One region of the Sporosarcina newyorkensis genome, then DNA from elsewhere that is predicted to be linked to it. Evidence: riboswitches for the same ligand, from Rfam matches in the RefSeq annotation. Region 1 holds a riboswitch; the other holds the start of a gene.

Evidence for each region. Region 1 has a riboswitch for S-adenosylmethionine ahead of metK (methionine adenosyltransferase). Riboswitches for the same ligand answer to the same signal wherever they lie in the genome.
Region 2: another riboswitch for S-adenosylmethionine. It lies ahead of B5D59_RS06230 (5-methyltetrahydropteroyltriglutamate--homocysteine S-methyltransferase); the one in region 1 lies ahead of metK (methionine adenosyltransferase).

Annotation. Positions count from the first base shown of each region.
Region 1 is NZ_FUYJ01000006.1:193,144-204,168, forward strand. Features, by position in the region: gene B5D59_RS12710 (Fur-regulated basic protein FbpA) at 94-258, shown strand; gene B5D59_RS12715 (YkuS family protein) at 390-623, opposite strand; gene B5D59_RS12720 (hypothetical protein) at 811-1,386, shown strand; gene B5D59_RS12725 (hypothetical protein) at 1,411-1,830, shown strand; gene B5D59_RS12730 (amidase) at 1,862-3,298, opposite strand; gene metK (methionine adenosyltransferase) at 3,407-4,618, opposite strand; SAM riboswitch class I at 4,796-4,915, opposite strand; gene pckA (phosphoenolpyruvate carboxykinase (ATP)) at 5,086-6,672, shown strand; gene B5D59_RS12745 (alpha/beta hydrolase family protein) at 6,720-7,517, opposite strand; gene B5D59_RS12750 (NUDIX hydrolase) at 7,510-7,968, opposite strand; gene B5D59_RS12755 (hypothetical protein) at 8,016-8,330, opposite strand; gene B5D59_RS12760 (NAD-dependent malic enzyme) at 8,650-9,972, opposite strand; gene B5D59_RS12765 (putative motility protein) at 10,084-10,257, opposite strand; gene B5D59_RS12770 (Dps family protein) at 10,323-10,772, opposite strand; gene yidD (membrane protein insertion efficiency factor YidD) at 10,868-11,025, shown strand, end outside.
Region 2 is NZ_FUYJ01000002.1:414,319-425,343, reverse strand. Features, by position in the region: gene B5D59_RS06265 (methyl-accepting chemotaxis protein) at 68-1,537, opposite strand; gene B5D59_RS06260 (hypothetical protein) at 1,982-2,182, shown strand; gene B5D59_RS06255 (DUF3311 domain-containing protein) at 2,633-2,845, shown strand; gene B5D59_RS06250 (sodium:solute symporter family protein) at 2,864-4,273, shown strand; gene B5D59_RS06245 (AEC family transporter) at 4,311-5,264, shown strand; gene B5D59_RS06240 (amidohydrolase) at 5,279-6,955, shown strand; gene B5D59_RS06235 (GntR family transcriptional regulator) at 6,994-7,713, opposite strand; SAM riboswitch class I at 8,504-8,605, shown strand; gene B5D59_RS06230 (5-methyltetrahydropteroyltriglutamate--homocysteine S-methyltransferase) at 8,746-9,849, shown strand; gene B5D59_RS06225 (Na+/H+ antiporter NhaC family protein) at 9,967-11,025, opposite strand, start outside.

The sequences.
Region 1 (11,025 bases):
AGAAAATTCGTATTCTTCCAACTACTTGATCTGAAGTTTAACAATGATAAAAAGCGGCTATAGTTAGGAGGGAATCAAGGAGGAAACAATACGATGAAAAGAAATGAAAACATAGTGGAAACTAAACGAGATGAACTAATTGATGAACTGGTATCAAATGGGGTATTCAAAATTGATGGCAAGCAATTGTACGAATTGCCACTACGTTCTTTAATGCAAGAATATGAAGCTGTCGACCAACCTGAAACACAATTATAATTTTAGAAAAGAGACGTCCTTAAAAATGGGACGTCTCTTTTTAATGAAGTGAATTTCTTCCATTGCCTCACCGTAAAAAAGGCTGTCACTGAAAGAAATCTCAAACTTTCAGGACAGCCTCGTTACTACACTTAACGTTGTAATCTTTTTTCGACATCATTGACGATATCATCAACAGAGTTCCCTTCGATGCTGACGACCGGGAAATCAAATTGATCCACGTTGACGTCACTCAACGCACGTACAACGCCCATGTCATACCCTTTTAAATTTTCATCGCTCTCGAACATTTTCACTTCATGTCCTTTTTCCTCTAACGCTAGTTTTACGTCATCAAATGGGTTTTCTACTGCAATTTTAGCCATTTTCCATTCCTCCTCTATCTTTTTACTACTGCTCAATAGTATGTATTTTCCCCGGAATGAAGAAACTAAACCCGGTACTACAAGTTAGATGATTCTTTCCCTTGAGCGCGGGATTCACTGCGACAAAAAAAGGGTATCCAATTGCTATAGAATTTCATCAGTAAGGAGAGGACACCGATTGTTTGGTATGAAAGATCTTCTTGGGCTTGTCATTTCAGCCTTTATTATATTGCCTGTTGTTATCTTTCTTCGCGAATCCGGATACTTTATCGTCAGCGGATTGTTTGGAGTCAAGAACCCGCGTCTTACAGTTGGTTCTGGACCACGAATATTTAAATTTTGGTTTTTGGATGTCCGAAAATATTACCATGTGTATAGCTGGTTCTCCTTTGATTCGATTAAATCCAAAAGTAACTTTGCGTATATTTGTATTTATTTAGGACCTATACTCAGTAACCTTACGGTGGCTGTTGGCATCAATGCCTTGCTCGCAAACGGCTTTTTAGACGACTATAAGACATTCTGGAGCCGTTTTATATTTTATTCATTTTATTATGTTTTATTTGACGCTATTCCCATGATCACCGTAAACGGCAAGCCGAATAACGGCATGGTGATTTACGAACTCCTGCGTTACGGTAAACGAGTCGACTACAATGAAGAACCGATTATTCGCGGTACGACGGAAGTAGAAAAAGAGTATCAGCAGGAGATTAAGGAAATTGAGAAAGTGAAAGAGCAAGAACGTCAAAAAAGGAATTGAACAGTTGAAGGAAGGAGATTTTTGATGAGGCAGTTTGGAAAACTTATAATAATTGGTACCATCGCAGGGATTGCACTAGCGCTCTTTCTGAAAGTTATTCAGATACTTATTGGAAATCAAGCCTATGTGCTGCTTTTCAACTTTGATTACGTTCCAGTAATTCAAGATTGGGAGCCGCAACTTTTGGTAGGATACTTATTTCACTTTATTACTTGTATCGTAAGTGCAGTCGCTTTGTTTTATCTGTTGCGGATTATCCAGCGGGAATACCTGATAGCTCCGTATGTTTTAGTCTATACCGTTGGCGGTGGCATTTTATTCTCGCTGACAGGATTATCTGAACAACCACCTGCCATTACAGATGGGGCAGCCTGGTTCTATTGGACGGCCGCACACGCTGTATTCGGTCTGATAGTAGGTGGTTTGATTAAAAACTGGAAATAAATAGAATCAATTATGCTAAAACATAATTGATTCATATGAAAGATGGGATAACTCTCGAATAGCCTTTATACTCTTCCTCTAGACGTGCGCCCAGTGCAAACAACGCATCTTCATTCCCGATTTTGCTCACTAGTTGTACACCAAGCGGCATGCCGTCTCGATCCGCTCCAATAGGGATTGTCAAAGCAGGAAGCCCCCACACATTGGCATACGCGACGTAAGGAATATATTGCAGAAATGTCTTCCGAATGGAGAATAACTCTTTGTATACGATACCGTGCGAAAGGGCTGCCGTATGATAAACAGGCAAAACAAGGATTCGCTTATCCAGATAGCGGTCTAATTCCGCATCACCTTTTTCAATAATGGTTTCGATCTCAGCTACTCGTTCCGCTGAAGGTTTGAATAAAGAGGCACCAATTAAAGCCCAGGATAAATACCGATGCAAATCGGTTTGTTTGCCCGCCTTGTCTAATAAAAATTCACGCACCGGCCGGATCGGACGTGTGCCGAATGCTTCTACTGCTGCTCCACTCGCGCCGTCAATGGACATGATCTCTTGCCATAATTCCGCTGATTCTTGAAAATGAGGAGGTATGTCCTCTCTAATAGGAAATTCTGTCGACAGAAATCCTTTGATCGCCTGTAAGAAGCCTTCTGTCTCCTTAGATAGCGGCAGCTTCATATCGGGCAAGAACGTTACAGTATATTGATTCAACTCATTTTCCATAGGTAGTTCATCCGCAATGATGCTGTAAAGCAGTTTTGCATCCCGTACCGATTTTGTCATCGGCCCGATTCCAAGCATTCTTTGCTGTAATGGATGCTCTTCGGCAGGATAGCTGCCGATTGATGAAACTTGCGAATTTCCTGATTTGAAGCCAATGACCCCAGTAAAATGACTTGGGAAACGGATGGATCCTCCGATATCTGAACCTATTCCCGCTGCAGCCGCCCCTAGAGCAATCGCCGCACCTTCTCCGCCACTCGAGCCGCCTACTGTCCTAGAGAGGTCGTAGGGATTGTTGGTGCGGCCATACAATGCATTGTCGGTCTCCTGACAAAAACAGAGTGCCGGTGTATTTGTCTTGCCGATCAGGATGGCGCCTTCCGCTTTTAATCGACGGACAATTTCCGCGTCTGTCGTTTGCATCTGTCCCTTACGATACGGCAATCCGCCTGTCGTCTGCATCCCAGCCACATCGAATGATTCCTTCATACTAATAGGTACGCCAAATAATTTCCCTGTCATCTTCATTGTATTCCGTTCTTTGTCTGCTTGATCCGCTTCGGCCAACGCCTTAGTAAATCGCTCTTCCACTAAAAAGTTCACAGCTGGATTGGTTGCCTGACATTGTGCAATATAAGCCTCCGTCGCTTGACGTGAAGTAATCTGCCCGCTATCTAACTCCGCTTTCAATTGCACAGCATCCATATCGAGCACAGATGTATGTTGTAGTGTAGTCAATAAATTTCCCCTTTCCCAATTTCTGAATGTTCTTTATTTTATATTATACTATAAAAAAAAGGCAGGAAGAAGGATATTAATCCCTCTTTCTGCCTTCAACTATCTTTTTTATTGTTTCACATCATTTTTAATTGCTAATTCTAATAATGCATCTGCCTTATCCGTTTTCTCCCACGGCAAATCAATATCCGTACGGCCAAAATGACCGTATGCAGCCGTTTGTTGATAGATCGGACGACGAAGATCAAGCATTTTAATGATGCCTGCAGGTCGCAGATCAAACAACTCGCGAACAAATTCGACTAAGAGTGCTTCGGATAGACGGCCTGTATCGAATGTATTAATTGAAATGGATACCGGGCTTGCCACACCGATTGCATAGGCAAGTTGTACTTCACAATGCTCTGCCAATCCTGCCGCCACAATATTTTTCGCAACATAGCGTGCAGCATAGGAAGCAGAACGATCAACTTTTGTTGCATCTTTACCAGAAAATGCACCGCCGCCATGACGAGAATATCCGCCATATGTATCCACGATGATTTTTCTTCCAGTGAGTCCCGCATCTCCCTGAGGACCACCCACAACAAAACTTCCTGTCGGATTAATGAAGTATTTCGTCTGTTCGTCCAATAGGTGAGCAGGTACGACCGCGTCGATTACTACTTCTTTAATATCCTTCTCGATTTGTTCCATTGTCGCTTCCGGATGATGCTGTGTCGAAATAACAATCGTATCAATCCGCACAGGTTTGTTGTCTTCGTCATACTCTACAGTTACTTGCGTTTTACCATCAGGACGCAGGTAAGAAATCAACTCTTCTTTACGCGCTTGCGCAAGTCGGAATGCCAGCTTGTGGGAAAGACTGATCGGAAGCGGCATTAATTCAGGTGTTTCATTACAAGCGTAACCAAACATCAATCCTTGGTCACCCGCTCCGATGGCATCCAGTTCTTCGTCTGTCATAGAGCCTTCACGAGCTTCGAGCGCAACGTTGACACTCGCGGCAATTTCAGGTGATTGCTCATCAATAGAAGTTAAAACAGCAGAAGTTTCATAATCGAAACCGTATTTCGCACGTGTGTACCCAATTTCTTTCACAGTATCACGAACTACTCTTGGGATATCTACGTAGGTAGTGGTAGTGATTTCACCCATTACCAATACGAGTCCTGTCGTAATACTCGTTTCACATGCCACACGGGCATTCGCATCTTCCTTTAATATCGCATCCAAAATCGCATCCGATATTTGGTCGCACATCTTGTCAGGATGGCCTTCAGTAACTGATTCTGATGTAAACAGTCGACGGTTTGTCATTTTTGTTTCCCCCTCAATCAACATGATACGGTACTCTCTTAAGTCCCTGGTAAAGCTCCACGCCTGAATTGACGTCAATCATATACCATAAGGATTCAGGGCTAGACAATATAAAAAGCCCCCTACTCACTTTCTAGCAATGAGTAAAAGGCAAAATTTCACGCGCAGCACCTTTCACTCTTATCGTCCAAGGAATTTAACCTTGCTTCAGGTTTGGCACCTTCGCGCTAGACTACTGTCTTTTGCAGGTTGCCGGGTTTCATAGGGCCTGTACCCTCCACCAACTCGGGATAAGAGTATCCGTTCATGTCACATAGTATAAAAAAGTTGTGATTTTGTCAATTTTTTTATCTCAAATCACTTGAGTTTTTAATTAGTATAGATTATTATTCTTAATGTGTTATACTATTTACGAATTAAGATGTTCTACTCAAATAAAACGACTACGCAAAGGACGGTATGTAAATATGATATCTGCAAAAATTGATGATAGTTTAAAAAGTCTTCTATCAGGAAGCAACGTGACGATCCAAGCGTCTGTGGCAGAATTAACCGAAAAGGCAGTCGCTAAAGGAGAAGCCGAACTCTCAGCAGATGGCGCTCTAGCAGCACGCACAGGTAAATATACTGGACGCTCTCCGAAGGATAAATTTATCGTCGAAGATGCAGTGTCCAAAGATAAAGTAGATTGGGGAAGCGTCAACAAGCCAATCTCCCCTGACGTATTTGATTCATTATACACGAAAGTCATCGATCATTTGAAGCAAAAGGATGAACTCTTCGTTTTCAAAGGATACGCAGGTGCAGATAAAGACTCTCAGTTATCCATACAAGTTGTCAATGAATTGGCTTGGCAAAACCAGTTTGTTCACCAATTATTCATCCGTCCAACTGCAGAAGAACTACAGTCACACGAAGCGCAATTCACAATCTTGGCTGCCCCTTCTTTCAAAGCGGATCCAGAAGTGGATGGCACAAATTCAGAGACATTCATCATCATGTCCCTTGAAAAACGAATTGTCTTGATCGGCGGAACAGAGTACGCAGGAGAAATGAAAAAATCTATTTTCTCTGCGATGAATTTCTTGCTTCCAGAACAAGGCATCCTATCGATGCACTGTTCAGCTAACGTTGGAGAAGACGGCGATGTGGCACTGTTCTTCGGTCTTTCAGGAACAGGTAAAACAACACTTTCCGCAGACGCTGACCGCAAGTTGATCGGTGACGACGAGCACGGCTGGTCTGATAACGGTGTATTCAATATCGAAGGCGGATGCTACGCGAAATGTATCAACCTTTCTGAAGAAAAAGAACCTGAAATCTTTGGCGCGATCCGTTTCGGTTCCGTGTTGGAAAACGTTGTATTGGACGAAGATACACGTATACCGGATTATGATGACAATTCATTAACTGAAAATACACGGGCTGCTTACCCGATTGAAAATATCGAAAATATTGTGACACCGTCTATTGCGGGTCATCCGAAAAACATCATCTTCTTAACGGCTGATGCTTCCGGCGTATTGCCTCCAATCTCGATTCTGACAAAAGAACAGGCAATGTACCACTTCTTAAGTGGCTTCACATCGAAATTGGCAGGTACGGAGCGTGGAATCACTGCTCCAGAACCAACATTCTCTACTTGCTTCGGTTCACCGTTCTTACCTCTTCCGGCTGCAACGTATGCAGAGATGCTTGGTAAGAAAATTGACGAACACGGCGCAAAAGTGTTCTTGGTTAATACTGGCTGGACCGGCGGAATATTCGGTGTCGGTTCTCGTATGAACTTAGGTTACACACGAACTATGGTTCGCGCGGCAATTGCCGGTAAGTTGGATAATGTAGAGACTAAGACAAATGAAATCTTTGGACTCGAAATGCCTCTTGAAATCGAAGGCGTGCCAAGCAATGTGTTACACCCACGTTACGCTTGGGAAAATCCTGAAGAATATGATGCAGAAGCGAAGCGTCTTGCAGCAGCTTTCCGTGAAAACTTCAAGAAATTCAACCATGTTTCTGAAGAGATCGCAATCAAAGGCGGCCCGATCGCATAATTTATTTAAAAAATCCTTGCAGAGTATTTCTGCAAGGATTTTTTTGATTATCGGCTTTTGCTTTTCATCCAATCCACTGCTTCTTTCACTAGTTTGCGGTTCATCTCGGGCGGAATGTAATGGGTAAATCCTTCTAAATACCATGTTTCGTATTCTTTATTGGCATCGCGCAGCGCATTTTCTAGTAACAGTGCTTGCTCAAATGAAACATTTGTGTCCGCCGTTCCATGGATGATCAAAGTAGGTATTTCAATATCGTGCACGCGGAACAAAGCGGTCCGCTCACGATAGGCATCCGGCATATTATTTGGTGTGCCTCCAATTACCCTCTTCATCATTCGCCGCATATCTTCACGTTCTTTATAAGTGAACACGACATCAGACACTCCTGCCCACGTCACCATCGATGTTAAATCCTCACGTAATATGGCGGTCCATAATGCCATAATGCCCCCTCGAGAGAAAGAAAAGAGATGAATCCGTTCTGAATCGACAGACGCTTGCTGTTTCAGTACTTCCACTCCGGCAACCGCATCATTGCGGTCCTCTCCTGCAAACTCGTCCTTCCCCTCGCCCCCTCGGTTGCCCCTATAATAAGGAGCAAACACGACCAAACCGTGTGAAGCAAACTGTGCAATGCGGGCGGGTCGTACCATTCCAACATGTTGGATTCCACCCCGTAAATACAGCAAGCCATCATAACGCCCTTCAGCTGTCGGTGTAGCGAGCAGTCCTTTAACCTGCAAGCCGTCAGACCAATACGTTACCTCTTCCAACCTCACACGAGGATTCGGCGATGGATACTCCTTACGCTTGATAATATCCCCGTCAGTGCGTTCAGTCATTCGCTTCCACCCACTTCCTGAGCTCTCCCATGCCGCGGTCTTTCATATGGAAGCTAAGCTCCGTGCAGGCGGCAAGCTCCGCGTCTGTCATCCAGACAGCGCCTTCTGTCTCAAGTAACGTATAGTCTCGCTCGACATGAACGACATTTCCTGTGAAAACAGCTTTGCAGAAAGGCGGATCGGTAAAGACAACGTATTCTGCAAAGGAGTGTACATTATCAATCGTCACGCCGGTTTCTTCCAATGTTTCTCGAATGGCGGCTTGTTCAATCATCTCGCCTGCCTCCGCTTTTCCTCCTGGAAACTCAATTCCGCGAATTCGATGTTTTGTCAGTAGCCACCGATCATTATGTTTGATCACAACGAGTACATGGCGTGATTCAATCCGGTGTTGATTCGGCCCAAATGTCAGTTCAACGTTGGCACCTTTTAAGTCTTCAAACTTTAGCATATGGCTCACGTCCTTTCCTATAGTGTAGCGGAAAGACGTGTGCCGAATCAACGAAAGAAGGGCAGCTTCTCAATAAAGCGTTTGGATTCATCGTCCGTGTATTCATGAATTAAGGCATAGACTTTCATCATCCGCCGATCGATATCGTGGTTGTCGCGGTCATAGTGGTAAGGTATATATGGCAGATGAGAGCGCAGAAAGTTGCGGAACTCCAAGCGGTCCATTTGGGCAAATAATCGTTCAAAAACAGGGTATGCTTCTTTTGAGACCTCTACTTTATATTCCCACGGGGAGGCGTGCGGATCGATTAGGACTTGCTGATTGGTGACGGAGACATACATCGTGTATTTTTGTTCGCTCATAACCATCCTACTTTCTTTTTTTAGGTAGCATGGCTATAACCGAAAAAAATATTCTAATTTTAAAGGCGAATGATGTGTTTTTGCCTAAGGTAATTCCAGCTTTCTACACCGGGAATTGCGCTTCAGCCAGTACGCTTTCCGTGGGGCATGCGGTGATCCTCCTTCTTACGCGCTATCCCCTGGAAGTCTCATTGAAATATAGATTTGAAAATATTATATAAAAATAATAAAGAGGTGCTTCTTACTTCGATCCTCAAAATCCTAGACAAAAAAACAAAAACCTATTAACCTCCACGAATTGTTAATAGGCTCCATGTTTTTATTTTGCTTGTTCTTCGTAGACAACTCTTTCCACTGCCAACGCGACATTTATATGCACATTGGGATCCAGTGGATGAGGCACCAGATCGTCGCGTTTTGTGCTGTCGACGATGGCAAGTGCCGCCGCAATAAGCATTGGGTAGGTAATGGCTTTTGCATTTGCGTTCAATGCACCGCGGAAGATGCCTGGAAAACCGAGGACGTTGTTCACTAAGCGGCCGTCTGCTGCATAAGCTGCGCCAGCCTCCAAAGCTTCGTCAGGGGCAATTTCCGCATTCGGATTCGACAGTGCCAAGATGATTTGTCCTTTGCGGATCATTTCCGGTTTGATTAAATTTGCAACTCCCGTCGTTGCAATGACGAGATCACATGTCTCCATGATCTCTTCCATTGAATCTGCAACTGTTCCACCAAATCCCGCCAACATGGCCTTGGCTTTCGGGTTCAGGTCGGTCCCCTTCATCTCTTTCACGCCATAGGCCATGAACATTCTACTGATTGCTAGGCCCGCTGCCCCTAAACCAATTTGTCCGACTGATGCATTTGCTAGGTCCACGCCGACATGTTGACTTGCCGTTAATGCGGCTGCTAGTGCAACGACTGCTGTCCCATGCTGATCATCGTGCATGACGGGAATCGGCAATTCTTTCTTCAAACGTTCTTCGATTTCAAAACAATGAGGTGAGCCGATGTCTTCCAATAAAATCGCACCAAATCCTTTGTGGATATGCTTCACTGTTTCTACAACTTGGTCGGGATCACTCGTATCCAATAAAATTGGAACCCCGCTGATGCCGACAAATTGATCAAACAGCACGGCTTTCCCTTCCATTACGGGCATGCCTGCAACTGGGCCAATATCTCCTAGTCCTAGAATGGCCGTTCCGTCCGTTACAATGGCTACAGTATTGGAAATGCCCGTGAAATAATTCGCCTGTTCCGGATCTTCTTGAATTGTTTTACAGACATTCGCAACACCGGGTGTATAGACTCTACGGAGGTCTGCCAGCGAACGAATCTCATGCGTGGCTTTCATATGGATTTTTCCGCCTTCATGCGCCTGAAGAACGTCATCTGTTACAGTATGAACTTTTATGCCGCCTTTTAAATTGTCTATGGCTTCCACGATTTCTTCCAAATGAGCCTTGTCATTGCATTGTAACGCGATTTCTCGAATCGTAGAAAGTGTTCCTACCTTAATCGTCTGGATATCTCCGATGTCGCCGTTCAACTGCCCAATCGCCATCGTTACTTTGCCGAGATTTCCCGGTTTGGAAGGTGTTTCGATTATCAAATTACGCAAAAATTGGCCATGCCCCATAATGGTCAACCTCCTATAAAAGTTATTTAATTTATTTTTTCACAGTGTTTCATTTCGATGCCATCGCTAAAAAAACACACATCTCAATCATACGAGACGTGTGTTTTGCAATCAAGCCTTGATATCCACAGATGCCCCTTTATGGGGATGAGTAGCGGCAGGCAGATTATTCAGCATTTCGGCTGCAGCAGAAGTTTCCATTGAAAGAGCTTTCGTCATAACACTCATTTGAACGGTTGATTGCAAGCTTCTCAACTGACTGGACATGATTGAATTGATATCCATTTCGTTCACTCCTTCCTACTATTCACTTCTTACTATCGGCCGATTTCATGCGAAATGAAGGATTTTCATTCATTCGTTTCGCCTAAAAATGCATTCAGCATCCATTGGTGTTTTTCGATGCTCTGATAAACCGCATTGAGCATATCTTCTGTCATATCATCTGAATCTTTTGAAGCGAGATCCATTCCCTTTTTCAACGATTTCATAATCTTATCAAAATCATCTACTAACGCTTGGACCATATCATTCGCTTTTTCCGTTCCATTTGCCTCGCTCACTACCGAACTTTCCAAATGCTCAGATAGCGTAGCAGTCGGTTTTCCGCCTAATGTCAGTACTCGCTCTGCAATTTCATCCATATGCACTGTCGCTTCGTCGTATAACTCTTCAAATTTTGCGTGGAGAGTAAAGAAATGACTTCCTTTTACATACCAATGATAATTATGCAACTTTGCATACATTACAGACCACGTAGATACTTGCTTGTTCAATTCTTGAATTAATTCCTTAGACATAAAAAAACACTCTCCTAATCATTTTTAAGCTTCTCTCTTTTATTTTACCACTTTTGCCAGTAAACTAAACCTAATTACATCGGAAGGTGATTCATATGTTGAAGAAAGTCTTATTATTAGGTATACGTTTCTATCAAAAGTTCATATCACCTATGTTTCCGCCTTCTTGCCGGTTTTATCCTACCTGTTCACATTATGGAGTAGAAGCAATTGAAACACACGGCGCACTCAAAGGCAGCTGGCTTGCTGTGAA
Region 2 (11,025 bases), on a different contig from region 1:
ATAACTCTTGAACTACTTTTATTATAGGACAATAACATTTCGTTGACATCTTTTTTGCCTGCAACTTTCACTCCCCTTTATGCAAAGAAGTAACCTGTTGAGCAGTACTATCCATTTCCTCTGCTACTATCCGACTGTCGGAAGTCAAATTGTCGATGATCTTGCTCATTTCTAGTAAATTGGCTGAATTCTCTTCAACAATTGCCGCAAAGTTGTTCGTCGAGTCTTCGATTTCCGTTGATTGCTCAATCATTTCAGTGGAAGAGGATGCGAATTGGACCAGCTCATCATCCAAATGCTGCAGTGTCGAAGCAATCTTTGAAATCTGATTTGAAACCTGTTCCGTCGTCAGCGCATTTTGTTCTATCTTCTCGCTGCTTTCCGTCATCTTTTTAAACGCATCGCGATTGCTGTCGTTCAGTTTTGACAAATTGACTGTGATTTTTTCCGTCGTCTTATTCGTCACTTCAGCCAATTTCCGGATTTCATCAGCGACAACCGCGAACCCTTTGCCCGCTTCCCCGGCCCGCGCGGCTTCTATTGACGCATTGAGCGCAAGCAAGTTGGTCTGTTCCGTGATTCCTTTGATGAGAGCGGCGAATTCATTTGTTTCATTTAACTTATTGGATAACGAAAGATATGTCTTATGTAACTCGGCAATATTCTCCTTCAACATCATCATGTCCGCTGAAAGGATATCAATTTGCATGTTCCCTTCAACTGCCACTCCGTTTGCTTCGCTCGATTCCCTTTTCAACTCATTCGCTAAATCGAATAGAGAAGAGATGCCATCTTTCATGGACACCGTATTTTGCGCAATGGTTGAAATTTGATCAGCCTGCGACTGGCTGCCGTCCGCCATCTCTTCCACAACAGATGACATATTGCTCTGTGACGTCATATTTTGCTGAATGCGCAAATTCATGCCCGAAATGCTCTCGATAATTCCCGTCACATTCTTGTCCAAAATAGCTTTTTCGTTTTCTTTCCTTTTTGCATCTTCAGCAAACTCTTGCGTAAAAGCTGCAACTTGTCTGAATTGCCCGGTCGTCAATCGCATGATGGCAATGAACATGAACCCAAGCAGAAGGTATAGGATCAAGGTATAGGCGAATAATTCTCCGACCATCTCCTCGGCACTCACCATACGGTTGACGATAAGCAATACTAAACCATAAGCATAACCGAAAATAAATGGTTGCAACTTCAACTGGACAGCAGAGAAGATGGCGAGAAAAATGCTAATGATTACTGCTTTCATGCCACCGTCGAACAGAACGCTCCCGATCAATGCAAACGTAAACACATTGAAAATGACCGCATAAGCATACCACTCCGCCTTATGTAACCACTTACTGAATAGGAAATAAAAACCGACAACCCCTAAAAAATCGAGACTGTATAAAATCGCAGTCCCAGTGTCTTTAAACGCTAGAGCCTGCATAACCGCAATAAACAGCGAGATACCCATCGTGATCGCCATTACTCGGTTCTTCTTCATTACATCTTTTAATACTAACTGCTCAATTGACTGCATTATCTAGCCTCCCTAAATTCCAATCCAAATTCTTATATCGGTATAGTTTTCAAATTTTAAAGGCTTAGGTAATATGTAATATGTAATATGTAATGCTATTCTAATAAAAGAATTGATCGGGAGGGTGTGAGGAAAACCCTTATTAAGGTGTATTAAATCGCTAAAAATAAAAAAACAAATTCCGCACTGGTGAGCGAACCTACTACGTCAGACCAGTGATGAGCAGTTTCGGAGCAAACATTTATGTTATTTTGCCGGTGAATAACCAGAGGTATTTGGACAGGGATAAAAAAGCGGACAAGCCTATTGAAGACATGATTTCTAGATCGTTTTTGAGAAATGAACCTTCTTTTTATAATCTCCAAATGTTGAAGATTCTACAAAGGTGTATCCCCTGCTGTTGAAATGTTATTCATATCCTTGTTCGTGAAGATGAAGGATTTATTGAAGTTAACTAAAGTTGTCTCAAAGGCGCGTGAGTCCTTTCAAATACTCGAGCAAATACTAAAATTCGATATTCATAAGGGCAAGGAAGGTATGTTTGAGGATTTGACTCGCCGTACGATGCTGATCAGTATGGTGGCGACGAAGACAATAAACATTCATAATCTTCCGGGATATTTTAGTGGCTTCCTGCGGAAATAGATTGATGAGACCTTTTTAAGGATATCTATCAAGATTATACGGTTCCTGTTAGTGATGATAGGCTTTATTAGTTTGATGGCCGTAATTGAGATGAAAATTAAATCATGTGGATGAATTGAAGGGTTGAAAAACTCTCCTCCCGCTTTTTAGTTTTTTAAACAAATGTTGAATTATGTGAAAACCGATTACTGAAGTGTACGGAGAACAGCATACAGTTTCAAATTTAACCATGCATATAGCCTGTATTCCTATTCATACTTCAGCTTTCCTTACACTAAAACTTCCTCAAAAAACAATTTTAAAATAGTTTTTATCAGTTTATTCAATGTATTTTTTATTTTCAGAAATGTTATTGACTCTTTTATTCTTTTAACTTATACTACTAAAAACACAACTGGTACGGACATCATGATGAATTGAATTTACTTTGTAATAAAAGGAGGAGATTAGATGAAATTGAAGACAGCGCTAAATGTGCTAATTGGATTGGTAATCCCTTTTGTAGGTGTTATTGGGGGTATCTTAGCATTTAGAAATTCTGAACAATTCGTTCTAGGGTTTCCAATCTTATATTTCTGGATGTTTTTATGGTTTATTTTGACTTCAATTTGCATTTCACTATCATGGCACTTCTTTGACAGCAAAGAAGTAGAATTAGATTGAGAAGGGCGGAGATTGTAGATGGCAATTGTAATATTTAGTAGTATTTTAATTTTTTCTTTATACTTAGCAGTTCGATCTTCGAGTAAAGCGAAAAAAGGGAATATGGAAGATTACTTGGTCGGGGGACGATCATTTAATGGTTTCATCTTATTCTTCTTAGCAATTGGAGAAGTTTACAGCATAGGAACGATTATTGGCTTTCCGGGCGGCATCTATGCAAAGGGTGTTGGTTACGGCCTTTGGTTCCTTGGCTATATTTTATTAGCTTATCCAATCGGTTATTTCTTAGCACCTCTAATTTGGCGAGCAGGTAAGAAATACAATGCGATGACAGCTCCAGATTTATTTAAAAGTCACTTTAAAAGTAGACCATTGGAATTGATCGTCGCTTGTTCATATTTAATCTTCCTCATACCATGGGGACAATTGCAATTTGAAGGCTTAAATGTCGCATTAAATGCCTTGGGATTTAATCTTTCCCCTAGTCTGGCTGTATTTATAGCAGGCGTGATTGCTTACTTGTATATATCTGTATCTGGAGTCAAGGCGCCTGCTATCATTTCAATCTTGAAAGATATATTATTGTTTGCTGCGATTATTATTGTAGGTGTAGCCGCATTTAGAAACCTAGATGGCGTTCATAATCTATTTTCAGCCGCTAAATCTCATGGTACATCATTATCATTTACCAATACTAGTGATTTGACCTTTTCCGTAACCACAATCATTTTTCAAGCAGTCGCTTTTTATTGTTTACCATTTATTGTGACGGTCGTATTCACGAGTAAATCAGAAAAAACGATTAAGCGCGCACAAAGATTTATGCCTCTTTATATGCTAATGTACCCATTCTTAATCGCTTCATCTTACTTTGCACTTGTTGGTCTTCCAAACGTCGATAATCCAAATCATGCGTTTATTGCCACGGCAATTGAATTATTACCATCTTGGGTTGTCGGCATAGTCGCTGCTGGTGCCGCGTTGTCAGGCTTATTAGTACTTGCTATCACTTCATTAGTTGTGGGTGGTATTTTTACTCGTAACCTTATGCCAGGTATCCCTGAAAACAAACAAAGAAAGTGGTCTCAATTTGTAGTAATTGGTTACCTACTTATCTCGATGGTTTTAACTGTTGGAATGCCGAGTTTGATGCTCCACCTTGTCAATACTGCCTATTTCGGTTTCGGACAAATCTTACCCGGACTTTTGGCTATTCTATTCTCCAAAAGTGCAACAGCCAAAGGAGTGGGCGCAGGTATTATTGCAGGAATCACTGTCGCATTGTTCCTACAATTCACTGGCATAAGTGTATTTGCAATTAATAATGGTCTAGTTGCATTAGTTTTCAACTTTGTTGTAACAATTATTGTTAGTTTGTTGACGGCAAGTAAGGTTCGCTTACTAACACCAATGGTGAACATAAAATGAGCATACGATAATTGGATGAATTTAGGATGTGGTTCGAATGCAACTAAGCACAGTATTTAATTCAATAACTCTAATTGGAATGATGATCGTAATCGGTGTTGCACTTGCCCGAGTAACACCGATTAACGAAAGTACTAAGAAAACGTATACACTACTTATTGTAAATGTAGCTATGCCCTGTATCATTCTTTCTAGTATTTTTAAAGTCAATATTGACCAATCAATGTTGAGAAATATCGGAATCGTCTTAATCCTTTCCGTTGTTATTAATACGATCGGAATTGGAATTGGATGGGTTTTTGCTTCTTCATTTTCCGGTAACCGTAGGCTTCGACAAGAGATTGCTCTTTTATCCGGTCTAGGGAATACAGGTTTTATCGGGATTCCTTTATGCGCTGCAATACTTGGACCTGAAGGAGCGCTTTATGCAGCTATTTTTGATGCAGGTGTGGATATCGTAATTTGGACAGTAGGTGTCATGATATTAAAAAATTCTTACGCCTTCTCGATAGTCAACATAAAATCGCTCATTAATATTCCAATTGTCGCAATAATCGTAGGCTTATTATGTACATTTATAAATTATCGGCCTCCTGAAATTTTCATTGATTTATCTAACCAGTTGGCGGCTTTAGCATCTCCCCTAGCAATGTTTTATATTGGATTATTAATTATGTCTAAGAGTGAAAATAAAAGTGCAATAAAAACAACAAATGTAAATATCTTTTCACCTATTTTCTCAAAGTTAGTAGTATTACCGATAATTACACTTTTTATTATTAGTATTTTACCGATTCAGATGGATGTGATGATCAATAAAGTGCTGCTCATTCAGGCAATGATGCCTTCACTAACGCTAGCATCCATTTTATTTACAAAGTACTCTAAAGATGAGGTGTTTGGAGCATTTGCTACCGTTATGTCAACTATAATTTCGTTAGTAACGATCCCTTCGCTAATTTTGATATTCATAAAATTTAAATACATGTAAGGAGAATGAATGCCATGATACAAGTGGACAGACTATTTAAAAATGCAAACGTTTTAACTATTGACGAGGAAAACAGTCATGCGAATGTTGTAGCATCCTATAAAGGCAAAATCACAGGAATATGGACCAATAGTGAGTTCGATCTTATAAAAAAAGAGATTGAGAAAGACGATAAACTCATTGTTCATGATTTAGAAGGCCAGACGCTCATTCCTGGTTTTATTGATACTCATAACCATTTACTTATGTATGCACTTAATAAAAACCAAGTAGACTGTTCTTCACCAAAAAATGAAAGTATCGAGGATATTCTCAACAACCTTCGAACACATCACAATACACATTCGGATGGCAGCTGGATTATCGGGTACGGGTACGATGATACCTTGCTAAAAGAGAATAGACATCCTACTCGTCATGATTTGGATAAAGTAAGTACGAATCGTCCAATATTTATAAAACATATCTCGAATCATTTAGCAGTCGCAAACTCCTATGCACTCAAGCTTGCGGGAGTTGATGAGTCAATTGAGAATCCTGAAGGCGGCCATTTTGGAAGAGAAGAAAATAACTCCCTGAATGGTGTGTTATTTGAACCTTCAGCAATGGATATAGTTTATAAGCACGCTCCGATTCCTACAGATGAAGAAGTTATTAAATTAATGGGACTCGCGTCAGAAGACTATTTGGCACAAGGCATCACGACAAGTTCAGATGCAGGCGTAGGTTTAGTATTTGGCCGGCCCGAATATGACTTGCATATGGTCGCATTAAAAGAAGGTGCAAACCAACTGCGTATGCGTCTAATGATTATGTATGATTTATTATCGGAAGGTGGCCCATTCGAAAAATTTCACGCTGAAGAATTACGAGAAAGAATCTTGAAAGACTCGAATGGGAAAGCAAAGTTAGATAGTGCCAAGCTATTTCAAGACGGTTCTATTCAAGGGTTGACTGGCGCATTGCGTAAACCTTACTATTGTGATGACGAGTTATACGGTGAATTAATTTTTCATCAAGATACTTTAAATTCTTATGTCCTTGATTTCCATAAGCGTGGTTTTCGTGTTACAACGCACGGGAATGGTGATCAGGCAATTGGCTCGATTATTGAAGCGTACAAATACGCCCTTAATTCCAATACGAAAATAGACCATCGACATCGCATTGAACACGTACAAACCGCTACTGTAGAGGACTTACAGGAAATGAAAAAACATGATATCGCCGCCTCTTTCTTTATCAATCATGTGTACTATTGGGGGGATCGTCATAAACGAATATTTTTAGGACCTGAAAGAGCAGAACGCATGAACCCCTTAAAAGATGCCTCAGATTTAGATATGCTTTATACATTACATTCAGACTGTCCAATCACTGCCATTTCCCCCTTATTTTCTATCTGGGCAGCGGCTAATCGTATTACACGGGAAGGTAAGGTGTTAGGAGAAGGCCAAAAGATAGATGTCTTAGAAGCTATAAAATCAATGACTATATATGGAGCACGATTAAACTTTGAAGAAGACCAATTAGGTAGTGTAGAGGTTGGAAAATTAGCGGACTTTGCTGTACTTGATCGAGACCCTACTGCAATTGATCCGTTAGAAATTAAAGACATTTCAGTTGAAATGACTATTATAAACGGAGAAGTAATTTATGAAAACACAAAACAAGTTGCAACAAACTTATAAATAAAAAAGAAGACTCCCATTTAGTGAGGAGTCTTCTTTTATTTACCAGCCCTTGCTGACTTAAAATGAAGTGAATATAACTCAGGATTATAATCAGCTATACAATATTCAACCAAATCACCATTCACGTCATATACAAATCGCTCTAAGTGTAAAGTATAACAATCTTCAGGAAGATTAAGTAATTCCGCATCTTCAATTGATATTTTTTGAGCGGTAATCTTTTCATCAGCTTCATGAAGCCGAATAGACAGTTCTTTCTCCATTAAATCATATAGTGTTCCATGGCTAATATCTAGATTTGCCAATTGTAGACCTATATTAACAGGATAATACTGTGTTTCGATCGCAAGTGGCACCTCATTTGCATAACGAACACGCTTAATCAGATACGCATTCTCTAAAGCAATCGCCTTATTTAATTCCTCAGGAACTACTTCAATTCCATGTTCAATTAGTTTAGTACTAGGAATCTTGTTCATACGCTCAATCATTTCAGTTGTACTAATAAAATTCCCCTGCCAATAATGAACAGGATGTTTTGAAATAAATGTTCCCCTACCATGTTTTTTTTCTAGTATTCCATCGATAACTAATTGTGAGATAGCTTCTCGAACAGTGCTTCTGCTCACATTATATGTTTCCATTAATTCACGTTCACTTGGTATTTTCTCCTCAAATAGACCTTGCGTTATCTTTTGTTCTATACTCTTTCTAAGTTGTATATGAAGCGGCACTGGACTGCTAGGATTGATCACGCTAATTACCTCCTCAGAATTCACAAGGAAAAATTTCCTACGTGCCTATATACTTATATGATACCTTTTTAATCCATGAGTGTCTAATTTCCGTTGGGGCAAATGTTTTATTACGCTAATTAGGAAGGCCTAATTTACCTTATTTGGTTTAATGAGAAGACATACATTTTGATGGGTATGATTATGACAAGTGAGTTCTATGTGTCTGTCGTGAATTGACAGAACAAGTAGATTTCCTTTTATACTCCATGGCTAAAAAGTACGTATTTTTATGGTTCACGCTTATTCCATAGAAACCGCCGGATATGCCTTTATGTTTCACTTTTCTGCTTCAACAAAAGCACTTAACTTGGATTTCAATCCACACTCTCTATACAGAGAATGACTGCGATATATTGTGTTCATCAATACTTTAAATACTATATAGTGCAGTTAAAATCGTATTTCCCTAGATATGCAAACTAATATTCCTGATTTAAAGAGGATTTTGCTGTTTTTTTGCGCAAACCTCTTAGGGAATTTATGGGCACTTAGGGTCGCACTTTGTGATTCTCTCAATTATATCACACGTTATCAATTCTTTTTAAACTTGTATTTGACTAGTACCGATAATCCCGTAGAGGCTTCTTCCTTAGAGAAATAGATAGACCATGTAAGTAATTCAGGAAATGTTCAAGTTGTGTGATGAACTGGTACGACAAAATCATACTCAGATACAATCTATCATTTATTTATTGACAATTCTTTTCTACATGGTATATTGAGTTCTAACAACTTAATATTTTGAAATTTCTTATCTAGAGAGGTAGAGGGACTGGCCCTTTGAAGCCTCGGCAACGGACTTTTATAAGAACTGTGCCAATTCCAGTAGCATAATGCTAGAAGATAAGATGAGCAGGTAATTCCAATTTGTCTACCTATCCCTCTTCTTATTTATTAGGAGAGGGTTTTTGAATTTGGGAATTACCAAGGACATAAATTAATTTCGGTCCTACATTTTAATTAAAATTATAAAATAAGGAGTGGGTATTGATGGTAAAGACATTAGTCAAAGCGCCGTTTAGAGCGGATCACGTGGGGAGTCTATTACGACCGGAAAGAATTCATCAGGCAAGAAAGGATTTCCAAGAAGGAAACATTTCTTCACAAACGCTGCATGAAATCGAAACAGAGGAAATTAAACATATCGTTGATAAGCAAATCGAAGTAGGTTTGAAAGCAGTGACAGACGGAGAATTCCGCCGCAGATTTTGGCATACGGATTTTCTTGAGCATTTAAACGGAGTGGAAGGCTACATCCCGGAAGAAGGCTTTTCATTCAAAGGGGAAGAAACGGAAAGATACGATGTACGGGTTATCGGGAAAGTCTCCTTCAATCAGGACCACCCACACATAAAAGACTTCATCGAATTTAAAGAGATCGTCGGGGACCGTGCCATTGCCAAACAAACGATTCCGAGCCCCAACCAATTATTTAACGCGGGCATCCGCAACCCGGACATTTACCCGGACATTGAAGAATATGCAAAAGATATTATCAGTACGTACCGTGAGGCAATCCAAGCCTTTTATGATGCCGGGTGCCGGTATTTACAGTTGGATGATGTATATATCGCCGGTCTCAATGCTCCCGAAATTCCATTTAACGACGGCGGTCATTCCCGCGAAGAGTTAATTGACTTAGCATTGCGGGTAGCCAATGGGGTGTTGGAAGATAAACCAGAAGACTTAATTGTAACGACTCATCTTTGCCGCGGTAACTACCGATCTAATTGGGCTTTTGAAGGCAGCTATGCTAAAATCGCCCCTGTCTTATTTGCAAAGGAAAAAGTGGACGGATTCTTCCTGGAATACGACGATGATCGTTCCGGAGACTTCAAACCATTGGAATACATACCAAACGGCGGTCCCCGAGTCGTGCTCGGTGTATTCACATCAAAACACGGTGATTTGGAAAGTAAGGAGAATATTAAAGCACGTGTGGAAGAAGCAACAAACTATGTCCCATTGGAGCAATTATGCATCAGCCCTCAATGTGGCTTTGCTTCCACTCATCATGGCAATATTTTAACCGAAGAAGAACAATGGGCGAAGTTGAAATTCATTGTGGATATTTCCAAAGAGATTTGGGGATAAGAATTGAGCGAACGGCTTACATAGCTGTTCGCTTTTTTGGGTTTGTTCGAGGTACCAGGTCCCCACATATGACTTCTTGGACAACTTCTTTTTGGATTGAGATAAAAATCGTACTCCTTACTCCTTTTTCTCCGCCCCTTTAAACCTCGGAAAACCAACCAAAATCGCGATTACACAACAAATTCCCATCAATACTGGATAAAATGAATACATGATAATGCTCACCGGTGAAATGGCAGCGAGCCCCGAAGCAGCAAGCATTTGTACACCATAGGGCAAAACACCTTGCCAAACGCTAGAGAACGTGTCGAGCAAACTGGCCGACTTGCGGGGATCGATCTCATATTCATCCGCAATATGCTTCACGACCGGTCCAGTTATAATAATGGCGATTGTGTTATTCGCGGTCGCAATATCCGCTGCACTCACTAAACCCGCAATACCAAATTCGGCACCCTTTTTCGTTTGAATCTTACTCGTAATCATGCGCAATAAATAATCAATACCACCGTTATGCTGAATAATCCCAACGATGCCGCCAATTAAAATCGATACCATCGCCAAATCCTCCATCGCGACAACACCGTCAGCGATTGCCTTCAGATAGCTTTGCAAGTTGTAGGAGCCGTCCATCAAACCAATCACACCAGCAATAATAATCCCGCCTGCTAACACGATTAACACATGTGTGCCAGCCAAAGCACCGACTAAAACAGCCAGATATGGCGAAATTTTTACGAATTGGTACGGGTGGTTACCTGTTAGATCAGCTGTATTGCCGTGCGTTAAGAAGCCAAGAAGAATCATCGTCAAGATCGCACCCGGCAGGACAATAAAAAAATTCACTTTAAACTTATCTTTCATTTTCGTATGCTGCGTCCGGACCGCTGCAATCGTTGTATCCGAAATCATGGACAAGTTATCCCCAAACATCGCGCCACCAATAACAGTCGCCATGGCAAGCGCCACCGGAATATCCGTCTGACTGGCAATACCCACTCCGATCGGTGCCAACGCGACAATCGTTCCCATCGAAGTCCCCATCGAAATAGAGATGAAGCAGCCAATAATAAACAAACCGACCATGAGTAAATTCGCTGGCAACATCGACAACCCAAGATTGACCGTTGATTCAACAGCACCCATTCCCTTGGCGACACCTGCAAAAGCACCAGC